Regions from separate parts of the Micromonospora sp. NPDC048839 genome, predicted to be linked through region 2. Evidence: riboswitches for the same ligand, from Rfam matches in the RefSeq annotation. Region 2 holds a riboswitch; the other holds the start of a gene.

Region 1 (7,468 bases), on a different contig from region 2:
GGCCTGCTTCTGCTTGGGCTGCAGGATCTCGATCTGCCGACCGGTGAGCGCACCGGCGCCGCCGGCACCACCCTCGTCGGTGTAGGTGGCCTCGAAGACCGCGAAGACGTTCGCCTCGGCGCCGTGCCCGGAGGCGAGCGACGTCTGGACGGTGCCGGTGCAGCCGGTGTGCTGCTCCAGCGGGTGGGCGTGCTCGTCGTGACCGAGCAGCACCTGGAGGTTCACCTTGGCGCAGTCGATCTGCCCGTCCTCGGGGTCGGTCACCTTGATCGTGTACTTGACCTGGTCACCCCAGTTGAAGAAACCACCGTCCGGCGGGAACTCGATGGTGACCGTCGGGGCGGTGTTGCCCACGGTGACCGGCACGTTGGCCACCGCGGTACGGCCCTTCGGGTTGGTCACGGTGAGCTGGGCGGTGTAGTTGCCCGCCGTCGCGTAGGTGTGCGTCGGGTTCGCCTCGGTGGAGGTCTGCCCGTCGCCGAAGGCCCAGGCGTAGGTGAGCGCGCCACCGTCCGGGTCCCGGGAGCCGGCGCTGGAGAACGTGACGGTCAACGGCGCCGGACCCGAGGTGGGGTTGGCGGACGCCGCCGCGATCGGCGCGCGGTCACCGGCGGTGTAGTCGATCCGGTAGACGCCGGAGTTGTCGTTGTTGCCGCCGAAGCCGCTGCCCCACTCGATCAGGTACAGCGCGCCGTCCGGGCCGAACTCGAAGTCCATCGGCCGGATCATGCTCATGCCGGTGAGCAACTGGTTGATGTCCACAAGCGACTTGCCGTCGGCGGTCACCTGCATCGTGTACATCTTGTTCTGGTTCCACTCGCCGAGCAGCGCCTTGCCGTCGTAGTAGGCCGGCCACTTGCGGGTGGAGTTGAGGTTGGGGTCGTACCGGTAGGCCGGGCCGCCCATCGGCGCGCCACCGCCACCGATCTCCGGGTACCGCGCGTCACCGGCGTAGCCGTAGTCGACGGTGGCCGGGACGACCGGCGGGAGGTTGGTCAGGCCGGTGTTGTTCGGCGAGTTGTTCACCGGCGCCGCGCAGTCGAACTTCGCGCCGCTCGGGCCGGACGGGAACGTGTAGTCGTTGTACGCCTCGTTCGTGCCCGTGCAGTACGGCCAGCCGTAGTTGCCGGGGGTGACGATGTTCCACTCGACCAGACCGCGGGGGCCCCGGTCCGGGTTGTTCGCGTTGGCGTCCGGCCCGTAGTCCCCGACGTAGAGCGTGTCGGTCTTCGGGTCGGTGCCGATCCGGAACGGGTTGCGGAAGCCCATCGCGTAGATCTCGGGACGGGTCTTCTCGGTGCCCGGCGCGAAGAGGTTGCCGGTCGGAACGGTGTACGTCCCGTCGTCCTCCGGGTGGATCCGGATCACCTTGCCGCGCAGGTCGTTGGTGTTCGCCGACGTGCGCTGCGAGTCGTAGTCCTGGCGGCCCGGTCGCTCGTCGAGCGGCGAGTACGCGTTCGACTCGAACGGGTTGGTGTTGTCACCGGTGGCCAGGTAGAGGTTGCCGGCGCTGTCGAAGGTCATGCTGCCGCCCGCGTGGCAGCAGGTGTTGCGCTGCGTGTCGACCCGCAGCACCTGCTTCTCGCTCGCCAGGTCGATGGTGTCGCCGGTCACCGTGAACCGGGACAGCAGGTTGCGGGTGACGTTGTCGTTCGGGGCGTAGTAGAGATACACCCACTTGTTGGTGGCGAAGTCCGGGTCGAGCCGGATGCCGATCAGGCCGTCCTCGTTGCCGGTGAAGACGTCCAGGTCGACGGCGGTGACGGTGTTGCCGGTGTCCGGCTTGATGATCTGCACCCGGCCGTCGCGCTCGATGTAGAAGACCCGCCCGTCGGGGGCGATGTCCAGCTCCATCGGGTTGCTGGTGTTGCTGTCCAGGGCGATCTTCTCGAAGTTCGAGGTCTTCGTGGCACCGCAGTCGGCGTCCTCGACACCGGCCGCGGTACGGATGCCGCCGAGCAGGTGGGAGAGGAACTCGGGCTCCGCGAACGACTCCCGGGTGTGCCCGCCGCCGGTGTACCAGGAGCGACCGCCGTCGAAGTCCTGACACCAGGAGGTCGGGTGGTCGGCGCCCATCGCGCCCGCGCCCGGGGTGTAGGTCTTTTCGTCCAGGCTGGCCAGCACGTGCACGTCCGGCCGCGGGTTGGTCTGGAAGTTGTACCACTCGTCGAACCGGGACCAGCGGTCCGGCAGTTCGGCCGTGGACGGGTGGGCGTGGTCCTCCACCTTCACCGTGGCCTGCTGGTTCTGCGGGTGGTTGGCGAAGTACGCGCCGACCAGGTCGCCGTACCAGGCCCAGCTGTACTCGGTGTCCGAGGCGGCGTGGATGCCGACGTAACCGCCGCCGGCCTTCACGTAGCGCTCGAACGCCGCCTGCTGCTCGGCGTTGAGGACGTCACCGGTGGTGGAGAGCCAGATCACGGCCTTGTACTTCGCGAGGTTGGCGTCGCTGAACGCGGCGCCGTCCTCGGAGGCGTCCACGGTGAAGCCGTTGGTGGCGCCGAGCTGTTGGATGGCGGCGACACCGGTGGGGATGGAGTCGTGCCGGAAGCCGGCGGTCTTGGAGAAGACCAGGACCGAGAAGGGATCGTCGGCGGCCTTCTGGGGCGCCTTCGGCGCCACCTGGGTGACCGGGGTTCCGGCCGCTGCCTCCCGTGGGGGGACCTGCGCGGCGGCCGGCGCGGCCTGCGCGGGCGTGCCGAACAGGCTTGTCGAGGCGAGGGCAAGGGAGATGAGGGTTGCGGTGATTGGTACGCGGGCACGACGAGAACGGGACACGCCGCCTCCTGTGTCGTAGTGACGGAGATCGCGGGAGTCGGCTCGCCGAAGGCCGTCCCTGGTGGAGTCGGTGGTCGCACCGTGCCAAGGTGCCCCCACCGACATTTTGTCGAATCGCTAAACAAATTAATTCGACTGGCTCGATGTCCGGCAAGATGCCGGCGGGTAACGGTTCTGCAACGGCAGGCGACATTCCGAACAGGACTGCATGAACCGCCACACAGATCTAGCTCGATTCGGTGCGTTCCGGCCCACCGGCCGCCGCCGAACCTCGCCTTGGCAGACCGACGGATCTGTCGTACGGTGACACGCAAGTAACCCACGGGAGCCCGGTGTACCGGGCTGAGAGGGGGGCTGACAGCCCCCGACCGTCGAACCTGATCCGGGTAATGCCGGCGCAGGGAGGAGAGTTGCCGTGCCGTCCCTGGGGCGACTGCATCTGATCACCGACACCCGACCCGGTCGGGACCCGCTCACCGTGGTTCGGGCCGCCCTCACGGTGGCCCGCGCCGACCTGGTCGTGCAGGTCCGGGTCGAGGACTCCGCCACCGACCGCGAGGCGTACGAGCTGGCCCGGCGGGTGCTGGCGCTCTGCCTGTCGTACGAGGCGATTTGCCTGGTCAACGACCGGCTGCACGTGGCGCTGGCGGTGGGCGCGGCCGGCGGACACATCGGAGCGGACGACCTCCCGGTGGCCGCCGCCCGTCGGGTGCTCGGCCCGACCGGTGTGCTGGGAGCCACCGCCCGCGCGCCACAGACAGCGACCGAGGCCGTCGCGGCGGGAGCCACCTACCTGGGCGTCGGCCCCTGCCACCCCACCAGCACCAAGACCGGCCTGCCGGACCCGATCGGACCGGCCGGGATCCGCGCGGTGGCCGACGCTGTCGACGTGCCGGTCATCGCGATCGGTGGCGTGACCGCCGCCCGGGTACCGGAGCTGCGGGCCGCCGGAGCGTACGGGGTGGCCGTGGTCGGTGCGGTGTCCGCCGCCGCCGACCCGGCGCGGGCGACCGCCACGCTGATCGAGGCCCTGACGTGCTGACCGGCCGGTCGGAGTCGGCGCCGTCGACCGACCGGACCCGGCCGGACGTGGCGGTGGTCGGGGCGGGGCCGATCGGGCTCGCGATCGCCTGGCGCTGCGCCGCCCGTGGGCTGCGGGTGGAGGTGCACGATCCGGCACCCGGCTCGGGGGCGTCAGCGGTGGCCGCCGGCATGCTCGCCCCGGTCGCCGAGGCGACCTTCGGTGAGCGGCAGCTGACCGAGCTGCTGCTGGCGTCCGCCGCCCGCTGGCCCACCTTCACCGAGGAGTTGACCGAAGCGACAGGCGCCGACATCGGCTACCGCACCGAGGGCACCCTGCTTGTCGGGTTGACCGGCGACGACCTGGCCGAGGCGCGCCGGCTGTGGGCGTACCAACAGGGGTTGGGCCTGCCGGTGACCCCACTGCGCCCCAGCGAGCTGCGCGACCACGAACCGGCGCTCGCCCCGCGGGTGCGCGGCGGCGCGCTCGCGCCCACCGACCACCAGGTCGACCCCCGGCTGCTGGTGCCGGCGCTACGCACGGCCGCGCAGCGGGCCGGCGCGGTGCTGGTGCCGCACGGTGTTCGACATCTGTCCGACGTGGACGCGCATGTCACGGTTGTCGCCGCCGGCTGCGGTTCCGCCGCACTCACCGGCCTGCCCGTGCGGCAGGTGAAGGGCCAGATCCTCCGGCTCCGCGCGCCCGGCGGCGTCGCGCCGGGCTTCCGGCACGTGATCCGGGGGTACGCCGACGGCGAGCACGTCTACCTGGTGCCCCGCGCCGACGGTGAGGTCGTGCTCGGTGCGACGGTCGAGGAACGGTCGGACACCACGGTCACCGCCGGCGCTGTGCAGCGGCTGCTCCGCGCCGGGGTGGACCTGCTGCCCGAACTGGCCGAGTACGACCTGGTCGAGGCGGTCGCCGGGCTGCGCCCAGGAACCCCGGACAACGCGCCGATCCTCGGGCCCCTGCCCGGGCGGCCGGACGTGCTGGCCGCCACCGGTCACCACCGGCACGGCATCGTGCTCACCCCGATCACCGCCGACCTGATCGCGGACCTGGCGCTCACCGGCGTACCCGATCCGCTGCTCGCGCCCTTCCGGCCGGACCGGTTCGCCGGCGCGGCAGCGGACGGCGAGCCCGTCACGACCGTTCGGCCGGAGCGGTTCGCCGGCGCGGCGGCGGACGGCGGAACCGAACCGACGATGAAGGGGGACCTGTGGAGTTGACGGTGAACGGGACCGGACGAAGCGTCCCGGGTGAGATGACCGTGGCCGGCCTGGTCGGTGTCGTCGCCCCGCAACCCCGGGGAGTGGCCGTCGCGGTGAACGGCGAGGTGGTGCCCCGGGCGGGCTGGGCGACCACGGCGCTGCGCGACGGTGACCACGTCGAGGTGCTCACCGCGGCGCAGGGCGGGTGAGGGGCGTGTCGTTCGAGCTGGGTGGGGAGACGTTCACCTCGCGGCTGATCCTCGGCACCGGTGGTGCGGCCAACCTGCACGTGCTGGAGCAGGCCATCCGGGCGTCCGGCACCGAGCTGGTCACCCTGGCCCTGCGTCGGGTGGACACCGCCCCGGGCACCGCTGGCGGGCTGCTGGACCTGCTGGAACGCTGCGGGGTACGGCTGCTGCCCAACACCGCCGGCTGTTACACCGCCACCGAGGCGGTGAAGGTGGCCCGGCTGGCCCGGGACGCGTTCGACACCGACTGGGTGAAGCTGGAGGTGATCGGCGACGAGCGGACGCTGCTGCCCGACGGGGTGGAACTGCTCCGCGCCGCCGAGGAGTTGGTCGCCGACGGCTTCACCGTGCTGCCGTACACGAGCGACGACCCGGTGCTCGCCCGCCGTCTCGCCGACGTGGGCTGTGCCGCGGTGATGCCGGCCGGCTCCCCGATCGGTTCGGGGCTCGGTATCGGCAACCCGCACCACATCCGGCTCATCCGGCAGGGTGTCGACGTGCCGGTGATCCTCGACGCCGGCATCGGCACCGCGTCCGACGCGGCCCTGGCCATGGAGTTGGGCTGCGACGGGGTGCTGCTGGCCAGCGCGGTGACCCGGGCCGCGGACCCGGTGGCGATGGCCACCGCGATGCGGTACGCGGTCGAGGCCGGCCGGCTCGCGGCCGGCGCCGGCCGGATCGAGCGCCGTTTCCACGCGCTCGCGTCCACCCCCGACGAGGGAAGACCCGACCTGTGACCGGCGTGCTGCCGCCCGCAGGCGCGCTGCCGCCCGCAGGCGCGCTGCCGCCCGCAGGCGCGCTGCCGCCCGCAGGCGTGCTGCCGCCGGGAGATCTTGGAAGCAAACTGCCCCGGGAGGGGCCGATTCCTTCCAAGATCTCGTTGGGGACCGTGCCGTCGGGGGTTGTCGTTCTGACCGATCGTCGGCTGGTTGCTCGCGGTGGGATTGAGCGGGTTGTTGCGGGTGCTGTGGCCGGGGGAGTGCGTTGGGTGGTGCTGCGGGAGAAGGACCTGCCCCGCGTCGAGCGCGCCGCCCTCGCCGCCGGCCTGCGGGCGATCCTCGCCGACGTCGGCGGGACCCTCGTCGTGGCCGGCCCCGACCCGCTCGGCGGCGACGCCGTCCATCTGCCCGCCGCCGGCCCGTACCCGCCACCGACCCACCGCCTGGTCGGCCGCTCCTGCCACGACGAAATCGAGCTGGACCGCCTGACCACCGAGCACTACGCCACCGTCTCCCCGGTCTGGCCCACCAGGACGAAACCGGGATACGGCCCATCCCTGGGACCGGACGGCCTGCGGAAGCTGATCGAGTCAAGCCCCGTGCCGCTGCTGGCCCTGGGCGGAATCGAAACCCCAGAACAGGTAACCGCCTGTGTCCAGGCAGGAGCCGTAGGGATGGCGGTGCTGGGCGCAATCATGCGAGCACAAAACCCCACCGAGGCAGCAGCCGCCCTGACCAGCGCCTTCCAAGAGGCGGTCACGCCTGAGCTGACCCAAACCCGCCACGGAGGCACCGGGTCTCCACGCACGGGGCTGCGGCCGACCGTGCCCACGCAGGGATCAAGCCTGACCGCCCGGAGTGGGCACGGTCGGCCGCAGCCCCAAACCGCAACCAACGACGGCCAAACCGCAACCAACGACGGCCAAACCGCAACCAACGACGGCCAAACCGCAACCAACGACGGCCAAACCGCAACCAAGGAGGAGAAGTGACACCGAGCACCATCCTCACCATCGCCGGCTCAGACTCCGGCGGCGGCGCGGGCATCCAGGCCGATCTCAAGGTCTTCGCGGCGCTGGGCGCGTACGGCACGAGCGTCCTCACCGCGGTCACCGCGCAGAACACCAGGGGTGTCGATGCCGTGCTGCCGCTGCCGCCGCGCACGGTGACCGAGCAGCTGGAGAGCGTACTCACGGATTTCACCGTGTGCGCGGTCAAGACGGGGATGCTCGGCACCCCGGCGGTCGCCGACGCGGTGGCCGAGGCCGCCCGGGACGGTCGACTGCCGCAGCTCGTCGTCGATCCGGTGCTGGTCGCCACGAGTGGACACCGGCTCGGTGTGGTGGGCGCGGTGGAGCGGCTGCTGCCGTACGCCCGGGTGGCGACGCCGAACTGCGCGGAGGCCGCGGCCATCACCGGACGCCCGGTGGACGACGTGGCCGGGATGGTCGTGGCCGCCGAGGCTCTCGCGGCCGGCGGCCCGGAGTACGT
Region 2 (7,468 bases):
TGGGCGGCGATCTTCTCGAACATCGGCCCGAGCTTGGCGTACGACTCCGCGGAGCCGCCGGGCATGATGCTCGGCCCGAGCAACGCGCCCTCCTCACCACCGGAGACGCCGGTGCCACTGAAGTGCAGCCCCTGTGCGCGCAGCGCCTCCTCCCGGCGGCGGGTGTCGGCGAAGTGGGCGTTGCCACAGTCGACGATGATGTCGCCCTCCTCCAGCAGCGGCACCAACTCGTCGATCACCGCGTCGGTGGGCGCACCCGCCTTGACCATCACGATCACCGCGCGGGGCCGCTCCAGCGACGCCACGAAATCGGCCATCGTCTCGCCGGGCACGAACGTGCCCTCGTCACCGTGCTCGGCAACCAGGCTGCGGGTGCGTTCCGGCGACCGGTTGTGCACCGCCACCGTGAAGCCGTTGCGGGCCAGGTTGCGGGCCACGTTGCGGCCCATCACCGCCAACCCGGTCACACCGATCTGCGCCGTCGCCTGCTCAGCCATTCGTGCCGCCACCTCTCGCCGTCGGACTTGCGTGCTAGGACCGTATCGCGGTGCGGCGAAACGCGGGCGAGTCGTCTCGACAGCCGGTTATCGGCAAATGATGCTCAGCTTTCCCGGGCCAGGCGATCCTCCACATGCGCGACCTTCGCGGTGAGCGCGTCCGTCACCCCCGGGCGGACGTCGGCCTTGAGCACCACGCTCACCCGAGGCGCCTGTGCGGCCACCACGTCGACGGCCCGCTTGACGACCGCCATCACCTCGTCCCACTCACCCTCGATCGTGGTGAACATGGCGTCGGTGCGATTGGGCAGGCCCGAGTCGCGGACCACCCGTACCGCCTCGGCGACCAGGTCACCGACAGACTCACCGACTCCGAGCGGGGTTACCGAGAACGCGACAAGCATGCCGTCGATGGTGCCAGGAAAATCGGCTGCGCCGACGGACGACCGGCCGATAGTGTGCCGGCATGCGCTACTGACGCCCCTTCTCCGAGCCGGCCCGCCGCCCCGCGTCGCGGTCCGTGCGCTCCCGGGCGTCCCGCATCCCACCCGCACTTCGGCGGCGCTGGCCCTGCCCGACCCCGGTGAGCAGTCTCTCCCGTTCGATCGTCGCGCCGCGGCGGTCACCAGCCGATCCGACCGACCGCCGGAACGCGGGACCGGCCGAGCCGGTCGGCACCGAAGGAGGCCCGGATGCCTGCCAGGCGCAATCCGAAGAAGTCCCGTACCCCCGGCGCGACGCCGCTCGGCATCGACCCGGCGGCCGAACACGGCCCGCTCCCACCCACCCGCCGCGACCTCGCCGTCGAACCGACCGAACCGGCGCTGCCGGCGGTGCTGGTCGGGCCGGCTCTGCCGGCGGTGCTGGTCGGGCCGGCTCTGCCGGCGGTGCTGGTCGGGCCGGCTCTGCCGGCGGTGCTGGTCGGGCCGGCTCTGCCGGAGGTGCTGGTCGGGCCGGCGCTGCCGGCGGCGGCCGGCTCGGACGCGTTGACGCTGCCGGTCGACGTGCCGGCGCCGGTCGACGTGCCGGCAACGTTCGACGTGCCAGCGGCGGTCGACGCTCCGGCGGTGGACGACCTGCCACCGGCGGCCGGGAGACCGGCGGCACCGACGGCCGGTCCGCCGCAGGGTGGCGGCAGCCGCTCGGGCGGCGGACGCAGCCAACAGGCCGGCCAGACCCGCCGCTACGCCTTCCGCCGTAGCTGACCGATCCGCCCCCGCCGGGTGCTGACAGCAACATCAGGGATGTAGTGGCCTCCTTCGCCAACGAGGCCACTACATCCCTGATGTTGTGCAGATCTTGGCCGCGGGCGGGGCGGGCCGGGCCGCGGGCGGGGCAGATCTTGGCCGCGGGCGGGGCGGGCCGCGGGCGGGGCGGGCCCGCGGGCGCGGCGGGCGGGCGACCTGGGTCGGGTTCAGCTGATCAGGGGGCGGAAGGTGCCGACCAGGACGCTTGTCGTGAGGGCGGCGCCGGCCAGCACGGCGGCCCCGGCGATGAGGAGTGCGTCGGCGCGGGTGAAGCGTTGGTCGCGGGCCGCGGTCCGGGGAGTGCCGGCGTCGAAGCCCCGGGCGTCCATCGCGACGGCGAGGCGGGTGCCCCGGCGGATCGCCCCGACCAGCAGCGCGAACCCGGTGGAGGCGAACAGTCGTAGCTTCGCGAGCGGGTTGCGTCCTGCGTCGACGCCGCGCGCGCGTCGGGCCATGCTGATCATCTGCCATTCCTGACCGAGTAGCGGAACCAGGCGAAACGCGGCAAGTGCCCCGATGGCGAACCGGGCCGGCGCCTTCGCGTTCTGGATCAACGCGTCGGCCAGGTCGGTGGGGTCGGTGGTCGCGAAGACGATCACACCGGGAAGGGCCACCGCGAAGACGCGCAGCACCAGCCCGAGCGCGGTGAGCAGCACGCCGGTGCTCACCAGCACCGGTCCCGCGTCCAGCAGGACGCGGCCGGACCGGTCGGCGGCGAAGAGCACAAGAGTGACCAGGATGCCGGCGGCGCTGAGGAGCAGCGGCCAGGCCCGCCGGGCCAGCACCCGGTAGCCGATGCCGAACAGCGGCAGCACGGCGAGTTCGAGCGCGATGGCGATCGCCGGGGCCAGTGGGTCCAGGGTGGCCAGCAGGGTGAACGAGAAGACCAGCGCGGCGGCGACCTTCGCCACCGGGTTGCGGCGGGCCAGGGGTGCACCGGGCGTGGCGACCGACTCGATGCTGATCATCGGTCGTCGTCCGAGGAGCGTCGCAGGGTGATGGTCCGGTCGGCGAGCGCGGCCACGAAGTCCGCGTCGTGGGTGACCGCGACCACGCCGTGCCCGGCGTCGCGCAGGTCGGCGAAGAGGTCGACCAGTTCCCGCCAGGTCCGCCGGTCCTGACCGAATGTGGGTTCGTCGCAGATCAGCAGGCGGGGCGCGGTGGCCAGGGCGGTCGCCACGCTCAGCCGCCGCGCCTCACCACCCGAGAGGGTGTACGGGTTGGCGGCGGCGAGCCGGACCAGTCGCAGCCGTTCCAGCAGCCCGCTCACGGTCTCGTTGACGGCCGCCTCGGGCTGACCGGTCCGGCGTGGACCGAGCGCCAGCTCGTCGAAGACGGTGCTGGTGACGAACTGGTGCTCCGGATCCTGGAAGACCGACCCGATCCGGCGGGCCAGTGCGGGAGCCCGCCACCGGTGTGGGGGAGTGCGGTGGTCCGCGCCGGCCAACTCGACGGATGCGGTGACCCGTCCGACGCTCGGCCGGAGCAACCCGCCGAGCAGTAGGGCCAGGGTGGACTTGCCGGCGCCGTTGGGTCCGCGTACGGCGAGTGCCTCGCCGGCGCGTACCGCGAGGTCGGTGGAGCCCAGCCGGGGCGGCAGGCCGAGCCGGTCGGCGGTGAGCAACAGGTCCCCCGGCGCGGCGGTGGCCGGCCGGGGCGCGATGGGGTGACCGGGCACCCAGACCCCCTCGGCGGCCAGGGCGGCACCGTGGGCGGCGAAGACGGCCTCGGGGGTGCCGTCCGCGCGGACCCCGCCGCCCGGTTCCAGGACGACCACCCGGTCGACGAGCGGCAGTGCCTCGGCGACCCGGTGCTCGACCAGGATCAGGGTGGTGTCGGCGTGCAGCGCGCCGGCCACCGCCTGGCGGACCAGGTCGGCCCCGGCCGGATCGAGGTTGGCGGTCGGCTCGTCGAGCAGCAGCAGCTCGGGACGCAGCGCCAGCGCGCCGGCCAGGGCGAGGCGTTGCTGCTCGCCGCCGGAGAGCGCCGCGGTGGGGCGGTCCCGGGGGTACGGGAAGCCGACGCGGTGCAGCGCCTCGTCCACCCGGGGCCAGATCTCGTCGGTCGGTACGCCGCGGTTCTCCAGCCCGAACGCGACGTCGTCGCCGCAGCGCGCCATCACCAGTTGGGTTTCCGGATCCTGGAAGACGATGCCGACGCGTTCCCGACCCTTGCGCGGGTCGAGCCCGTCGATCTCGACGGTGCCCTCCTGCTCGCCGGAGTCCTCCGGCAGCAGCCCCGCCAACGCGCTGAGCAGGGTGCTCTTACCGGCCCCGGAGGGCCCGAGCAGCAGAACCCGCTCCCCGGCCTCGACCCGCAGATCAACTCCGCGCAGAGCCCAGGCGCGCCGTCCAGCGTGCCGCCACCCAAACCCCCGCAGCAGTACCCCGCCCACCAAGCCACCCCCCTCCGGGCCGCGCGCCCCCGGCCCCACCCTGCACGGTCGATCATGAGGTTGACGGTCATTCTGACGATCCATCCGCCCGTCAACCTCATGATCAACGCGGGTGGGGCGGGGTCAGACCAGGGCTCGGTTCCGACCCGCCGGGAAGCGGTCCAGGACGCCGGTGTTGGCCAGGGCCTTCGTCAGCAGCCAGCCACCGGCGCCGGCGATCACGGTGGCGCTGACGATGGTGAGCAGCGCGTACGGGATGCGGTAGTTGGTCAGCTCGTAGTCGACGTTCCAGACGAAGAAGTCGAACAGCGCGGCGCTGAGACCGGTCAGCGCGCCGGCCAGCATCGCGGTCGGCAGCCGGAACGACCGGTACCGGAAGGCGGCGAACGCCAACTCGGCACCGATGCCCTGCACGATGCCCTGCGGGATCACCGTGCCGGCCCACTGGCTGCCCAGCAGCGCGGACAGGACCGCGGCCACCGTCTCGCAGTAGAGCGCGGCGCCGGGCTTGCGGATGACCAGGCCGCCGATCACGGCCGGCATCAGCCACACGCCGTAGAGCAGCGTCTGCGCCGGCGGGAAGAACGCGAACGCACCCTCGGTGGCGCTCCAGACCAGGCCCCAGGCCCAGAAGATGACGCCGAAGGCGACCGCGATCACCGAGGCGACCACGATGTCGATGGTCCGCCAACGGGCGGTGTCGGTGGTGGATGTCATGTTGTACTCCCAGTTCTGCGTGCGAACCAGGAGAAGACGCACGCCGCGCGTCCGGTGGCACCGGACGGCGGCGCGGCTGGAGGTCGACCGAACTCCCTGCGCTGGCATTACCCAGATCAGGTTCGAGGGTCTGCGGGCATGCCCGCACTCTCAGCGCTGTGCGCTCCCCTGTCGGATGTGAAGTTGTCTCGTCGACGCTAACACTGACCAGGGGTGCCGGCCCAGCAGGGCATCCGCCCATCTCGGCGTTCAGCTGGCCGTACCGCGGCTGGGTAGGCTGACGATCATGCGGGTCGACGCGCGAGGTCTCACGTTCGAGGTAACCGCCGGCGGTCCGTCGGACGGCGAACCCGTCCTGCTGCTGCACGGCTTCCCCCAGCACAGCGGCGAGTGGGACGACGTGGTGCCCGCGCTGCACGCGGCCGGGCTACGCACGTACGCGCTGGACCAGCGCGGTTACTCGCCCGGTGCGCGGCCGACGGCGGTGGCCGACTACCGGATCCCCGAACTCGTCGCCGACGTGGTGGCGGTGCTCGACGCCCTGGGATTGGACGCCGTGCACGTGGTCGGCCACGACTGGGGCGCGATAGTGGCCTGGGCGGTCGCCGCCGGGCACCCCGACCGGGTCCGCACACTGACCGCGGTGTCCGTGCCGCATCCGGCCGCCATGGCGTACGCCCTGAGCAACGACGGCCAGCAGAAGGCCCGCTCGTCGTACATCACCTTGTTCCGTAAGCCGGGTACGGCGGAGAAGGTGCTGCTGGCGTGGCACGCGACCGCGCTGCGCAAGATGCTCGGCGGAGTGGGCGACGCGCCCCGGGTGGACCGCTACGTTGCCCCGATGCGCGAGCCGGGGGCGCTGACCGCCGCGCTGAACTGGTACCGGGCGATGTCCCGCGCCGACCTGGCCGGTGTCGGCCCGGTCGCGGTGCCCACCACCTACGTCTGGAGTGACCGGGACGTCGCCATCGGCCACACCGCCGCCGACGCGTGCGCCGCGAACGTCACCGGGACGTACCGCTTCGTGCGGTTGCCAGATGTGAGTCACTGGATTCCGGACACGGCGCCGGGTCCGCTCGCCGAGGCGATCCTGGCTCGGGCCGGCGGAACGGCCTGAGCCCGGTGGGCCAGCCAGGGAGGGACGCCGTGACCACGAACACCAGCGGGCCGGGCACCCGACGCTCGATCGCCGCGCAACTGCGCCTGCTGGGCGTACGCCCCGGGGCGACGCTGCTGGTGCACGCCGCGTTACGTCCGCTGGGGTTCGTCAGCGGCGGGCCGCACGCGGTGGTGCTCGCCCTGCGCGACGCGCTCGGCCCGGACGGCACGATCGTGGTGCCCACCCACACGCCGGACAACAGTGACCCCGCGGGGTGGCGCAACCCACCGGTGCCGGCGGACTGGTGGCCGCTGATCCGCGCCGAGATGCCGGGCTTCGACCCGGCGGTCACGCCGAGCCGGTTCATGGGCGTGCTCGCCGAGACGGTTCGCGGCTGGCCCGGTGCCCTGCGCAGCTCGCATCCGCACGTGTCGTTCGCCGCGCTCGGGCCGGCCGCCGAGCAGGTGGTGGCCGGGCACGGCCTGGCCGACATGCTCGGCGAGGGTTCTCCCCTCGCCCGGCTCTACGACCTGGACGCCGACGTCCTGCTGCTCGGCGTGGACCACTCCGTGAGCACCTCGCTGCACCTGGCCGAGTACCGCCGCCCCGGTTCGCCCCGCGAGCGGGTCGGCGCCGCGGTGCGGACCGGCGACGGCGGTCGGGAGTGGATGTGGTGGCAGGACGTACGGCTCGACGCGGACGACTTCGACGCGCTGGGCACGGACCTGGAGGCCACCGGGGCGGTACGCACCGGACCGGTCGGCACCGGGACCGGCAGGTTGATGAGCCAGCGGGCGGCTGTCGACTTCGCGGTGCGCTGGCTGGACCGACACCGGACGACGGAGGAAACATGACGGTGAGTGCCGAGGCCTACCTGGCCGTGGTGACCGAGACGATCGGCCGGGTGGCCGCCAGCCAGCGGGTGGCGGTGGGGCGGGCCGCCGACCTGATCGCCGACGCCGTCCGCGCCGACGGGGTGGTGCACGCGTTCGGCACCGGGCACTCCGAGGCCCTCGCCATGGAGATCGCCGGCCGGGCGGGCGGTCTGGTGCCGACCAACCGGATCGCGCTGCGCGACCTGGTGCTGCTCGGCGGCGAACCGGCGGAGCGGCTCGGCCCGCTGCTGGAACGGGACCCGGCGGTCGCGCACCGGCTCTACGAGTTGGCCCCGGTGCGGCCCACCGACATCTTCGTGCTCGCCTCGAACTCCGGGGTCAACGGCGCGATGGTGGAGTTCGCCACGCTCGTCAAGGAACGCGGCCACGGCCTGGTGGCGATCACCTCCGCGCAGCACTCGGGCCGGATGACCTCCCGTCACCCGTCCGGGCGCAAGCTGGCCGACCTCGCCGACGTCGTGCTCGACAACGGCGCTCCGTACGGTGACGCGACGCTGCCGCTGCCCGGCGGCGGCGCGGTCGGCGCGGTCTCCTCGATCACCGCGGCGCTGCTCGCCCAGCAGGTGACCGTGGAGGTGGTGGCCCGGCTGCTGGCGGCGGGGGAGCGGCCGCCGGTC

Evidence for each region. A riboswitch is a leader RNA that binds a small molecule or an ion and turns the genes downstream of it on or off. The one in region 2 is predicted to bind thiamine pyrophosphate.
Region 1: linked by a shared signal. The riboswitch ahead of thiE (thiamine phosphate synthase) and the one ahead of AB0C25_RS32620 (ECF transporter S component) in region 2 are both predicted to bind thiamine pyrophosphate.

The regions. Positions count from the first base shown of each region.
Region 1 covers NZ_JBEZGL010000003.1:16,008-23,475, reverse strand. Annotated here, with positions in the region: gene AB0C25_RS06040 (ThuA domain-containing protein) at 1-2,778, opposite strand, end outside; TPP riboswitch at 3,090-3,199, shown strand; gene thiE (thiamine phosphate synthase) at 3,194-3,820, shown strand; gene thiO (glycine oxidase ThiO) at 3,817-5,028, shown strand; gene thiS (sulfur carrier protein ThiS) at 5,019-5,219, shown strand; gene AB0C25_RS06020 (thiazole synthase) at 5,216-5,995, shown strand; partial or broken gene AB0C25_RS06015 (thiamine phosphate synthase) at 6,139-6,723, shown strand; gene thiD (bifunctional hydroxymethylpyrimidine kinase/phosphomethylpyrimidine kinase) at 6,966-7,468, shown strand, end outside.
Region 2 covers NZ_JBEZGL010000026.1:12,176-19,643, reverse strand. Annotated here, with positions in the region: gene gndA (NADP-dependent phosphogluconate dehydrogenase) at 1-497, opposite strand, end outside; gene AB0C25_RS32640 (MTH1187 family thiamine-binding protein) at 602-901, opposite strand; gene AB0C25_RS32635 (hypothetical protein) at 1,190-1,702, shown strand; gene AB0C25_RS32630 (energy-coupling factor transporter transmembrane component T) at 1,912-2,712, opposite strand; gene AB0C25_RS32625 (ABC transporter ATP-binding protein) at 2,709-4,139, opposite strand; gene AB0C25_RS32620 (ECF transporter S component) at 4,263-4,856, opposite strand; TPP riboswitch at 4,932-5,036, opposite strand; gene AB0C25_RS32615 (alpha/beta fold hydrolase) at 5,143-5,973, shown strand; gene AB0C25_RS32610 (AAC(3) family N-acetyltransferase) at 6,003-6,809, shown strand; gene AB0C25_RS32605 (SIS domain-containing protein) at 6,806-7,468, shown strand, end outside.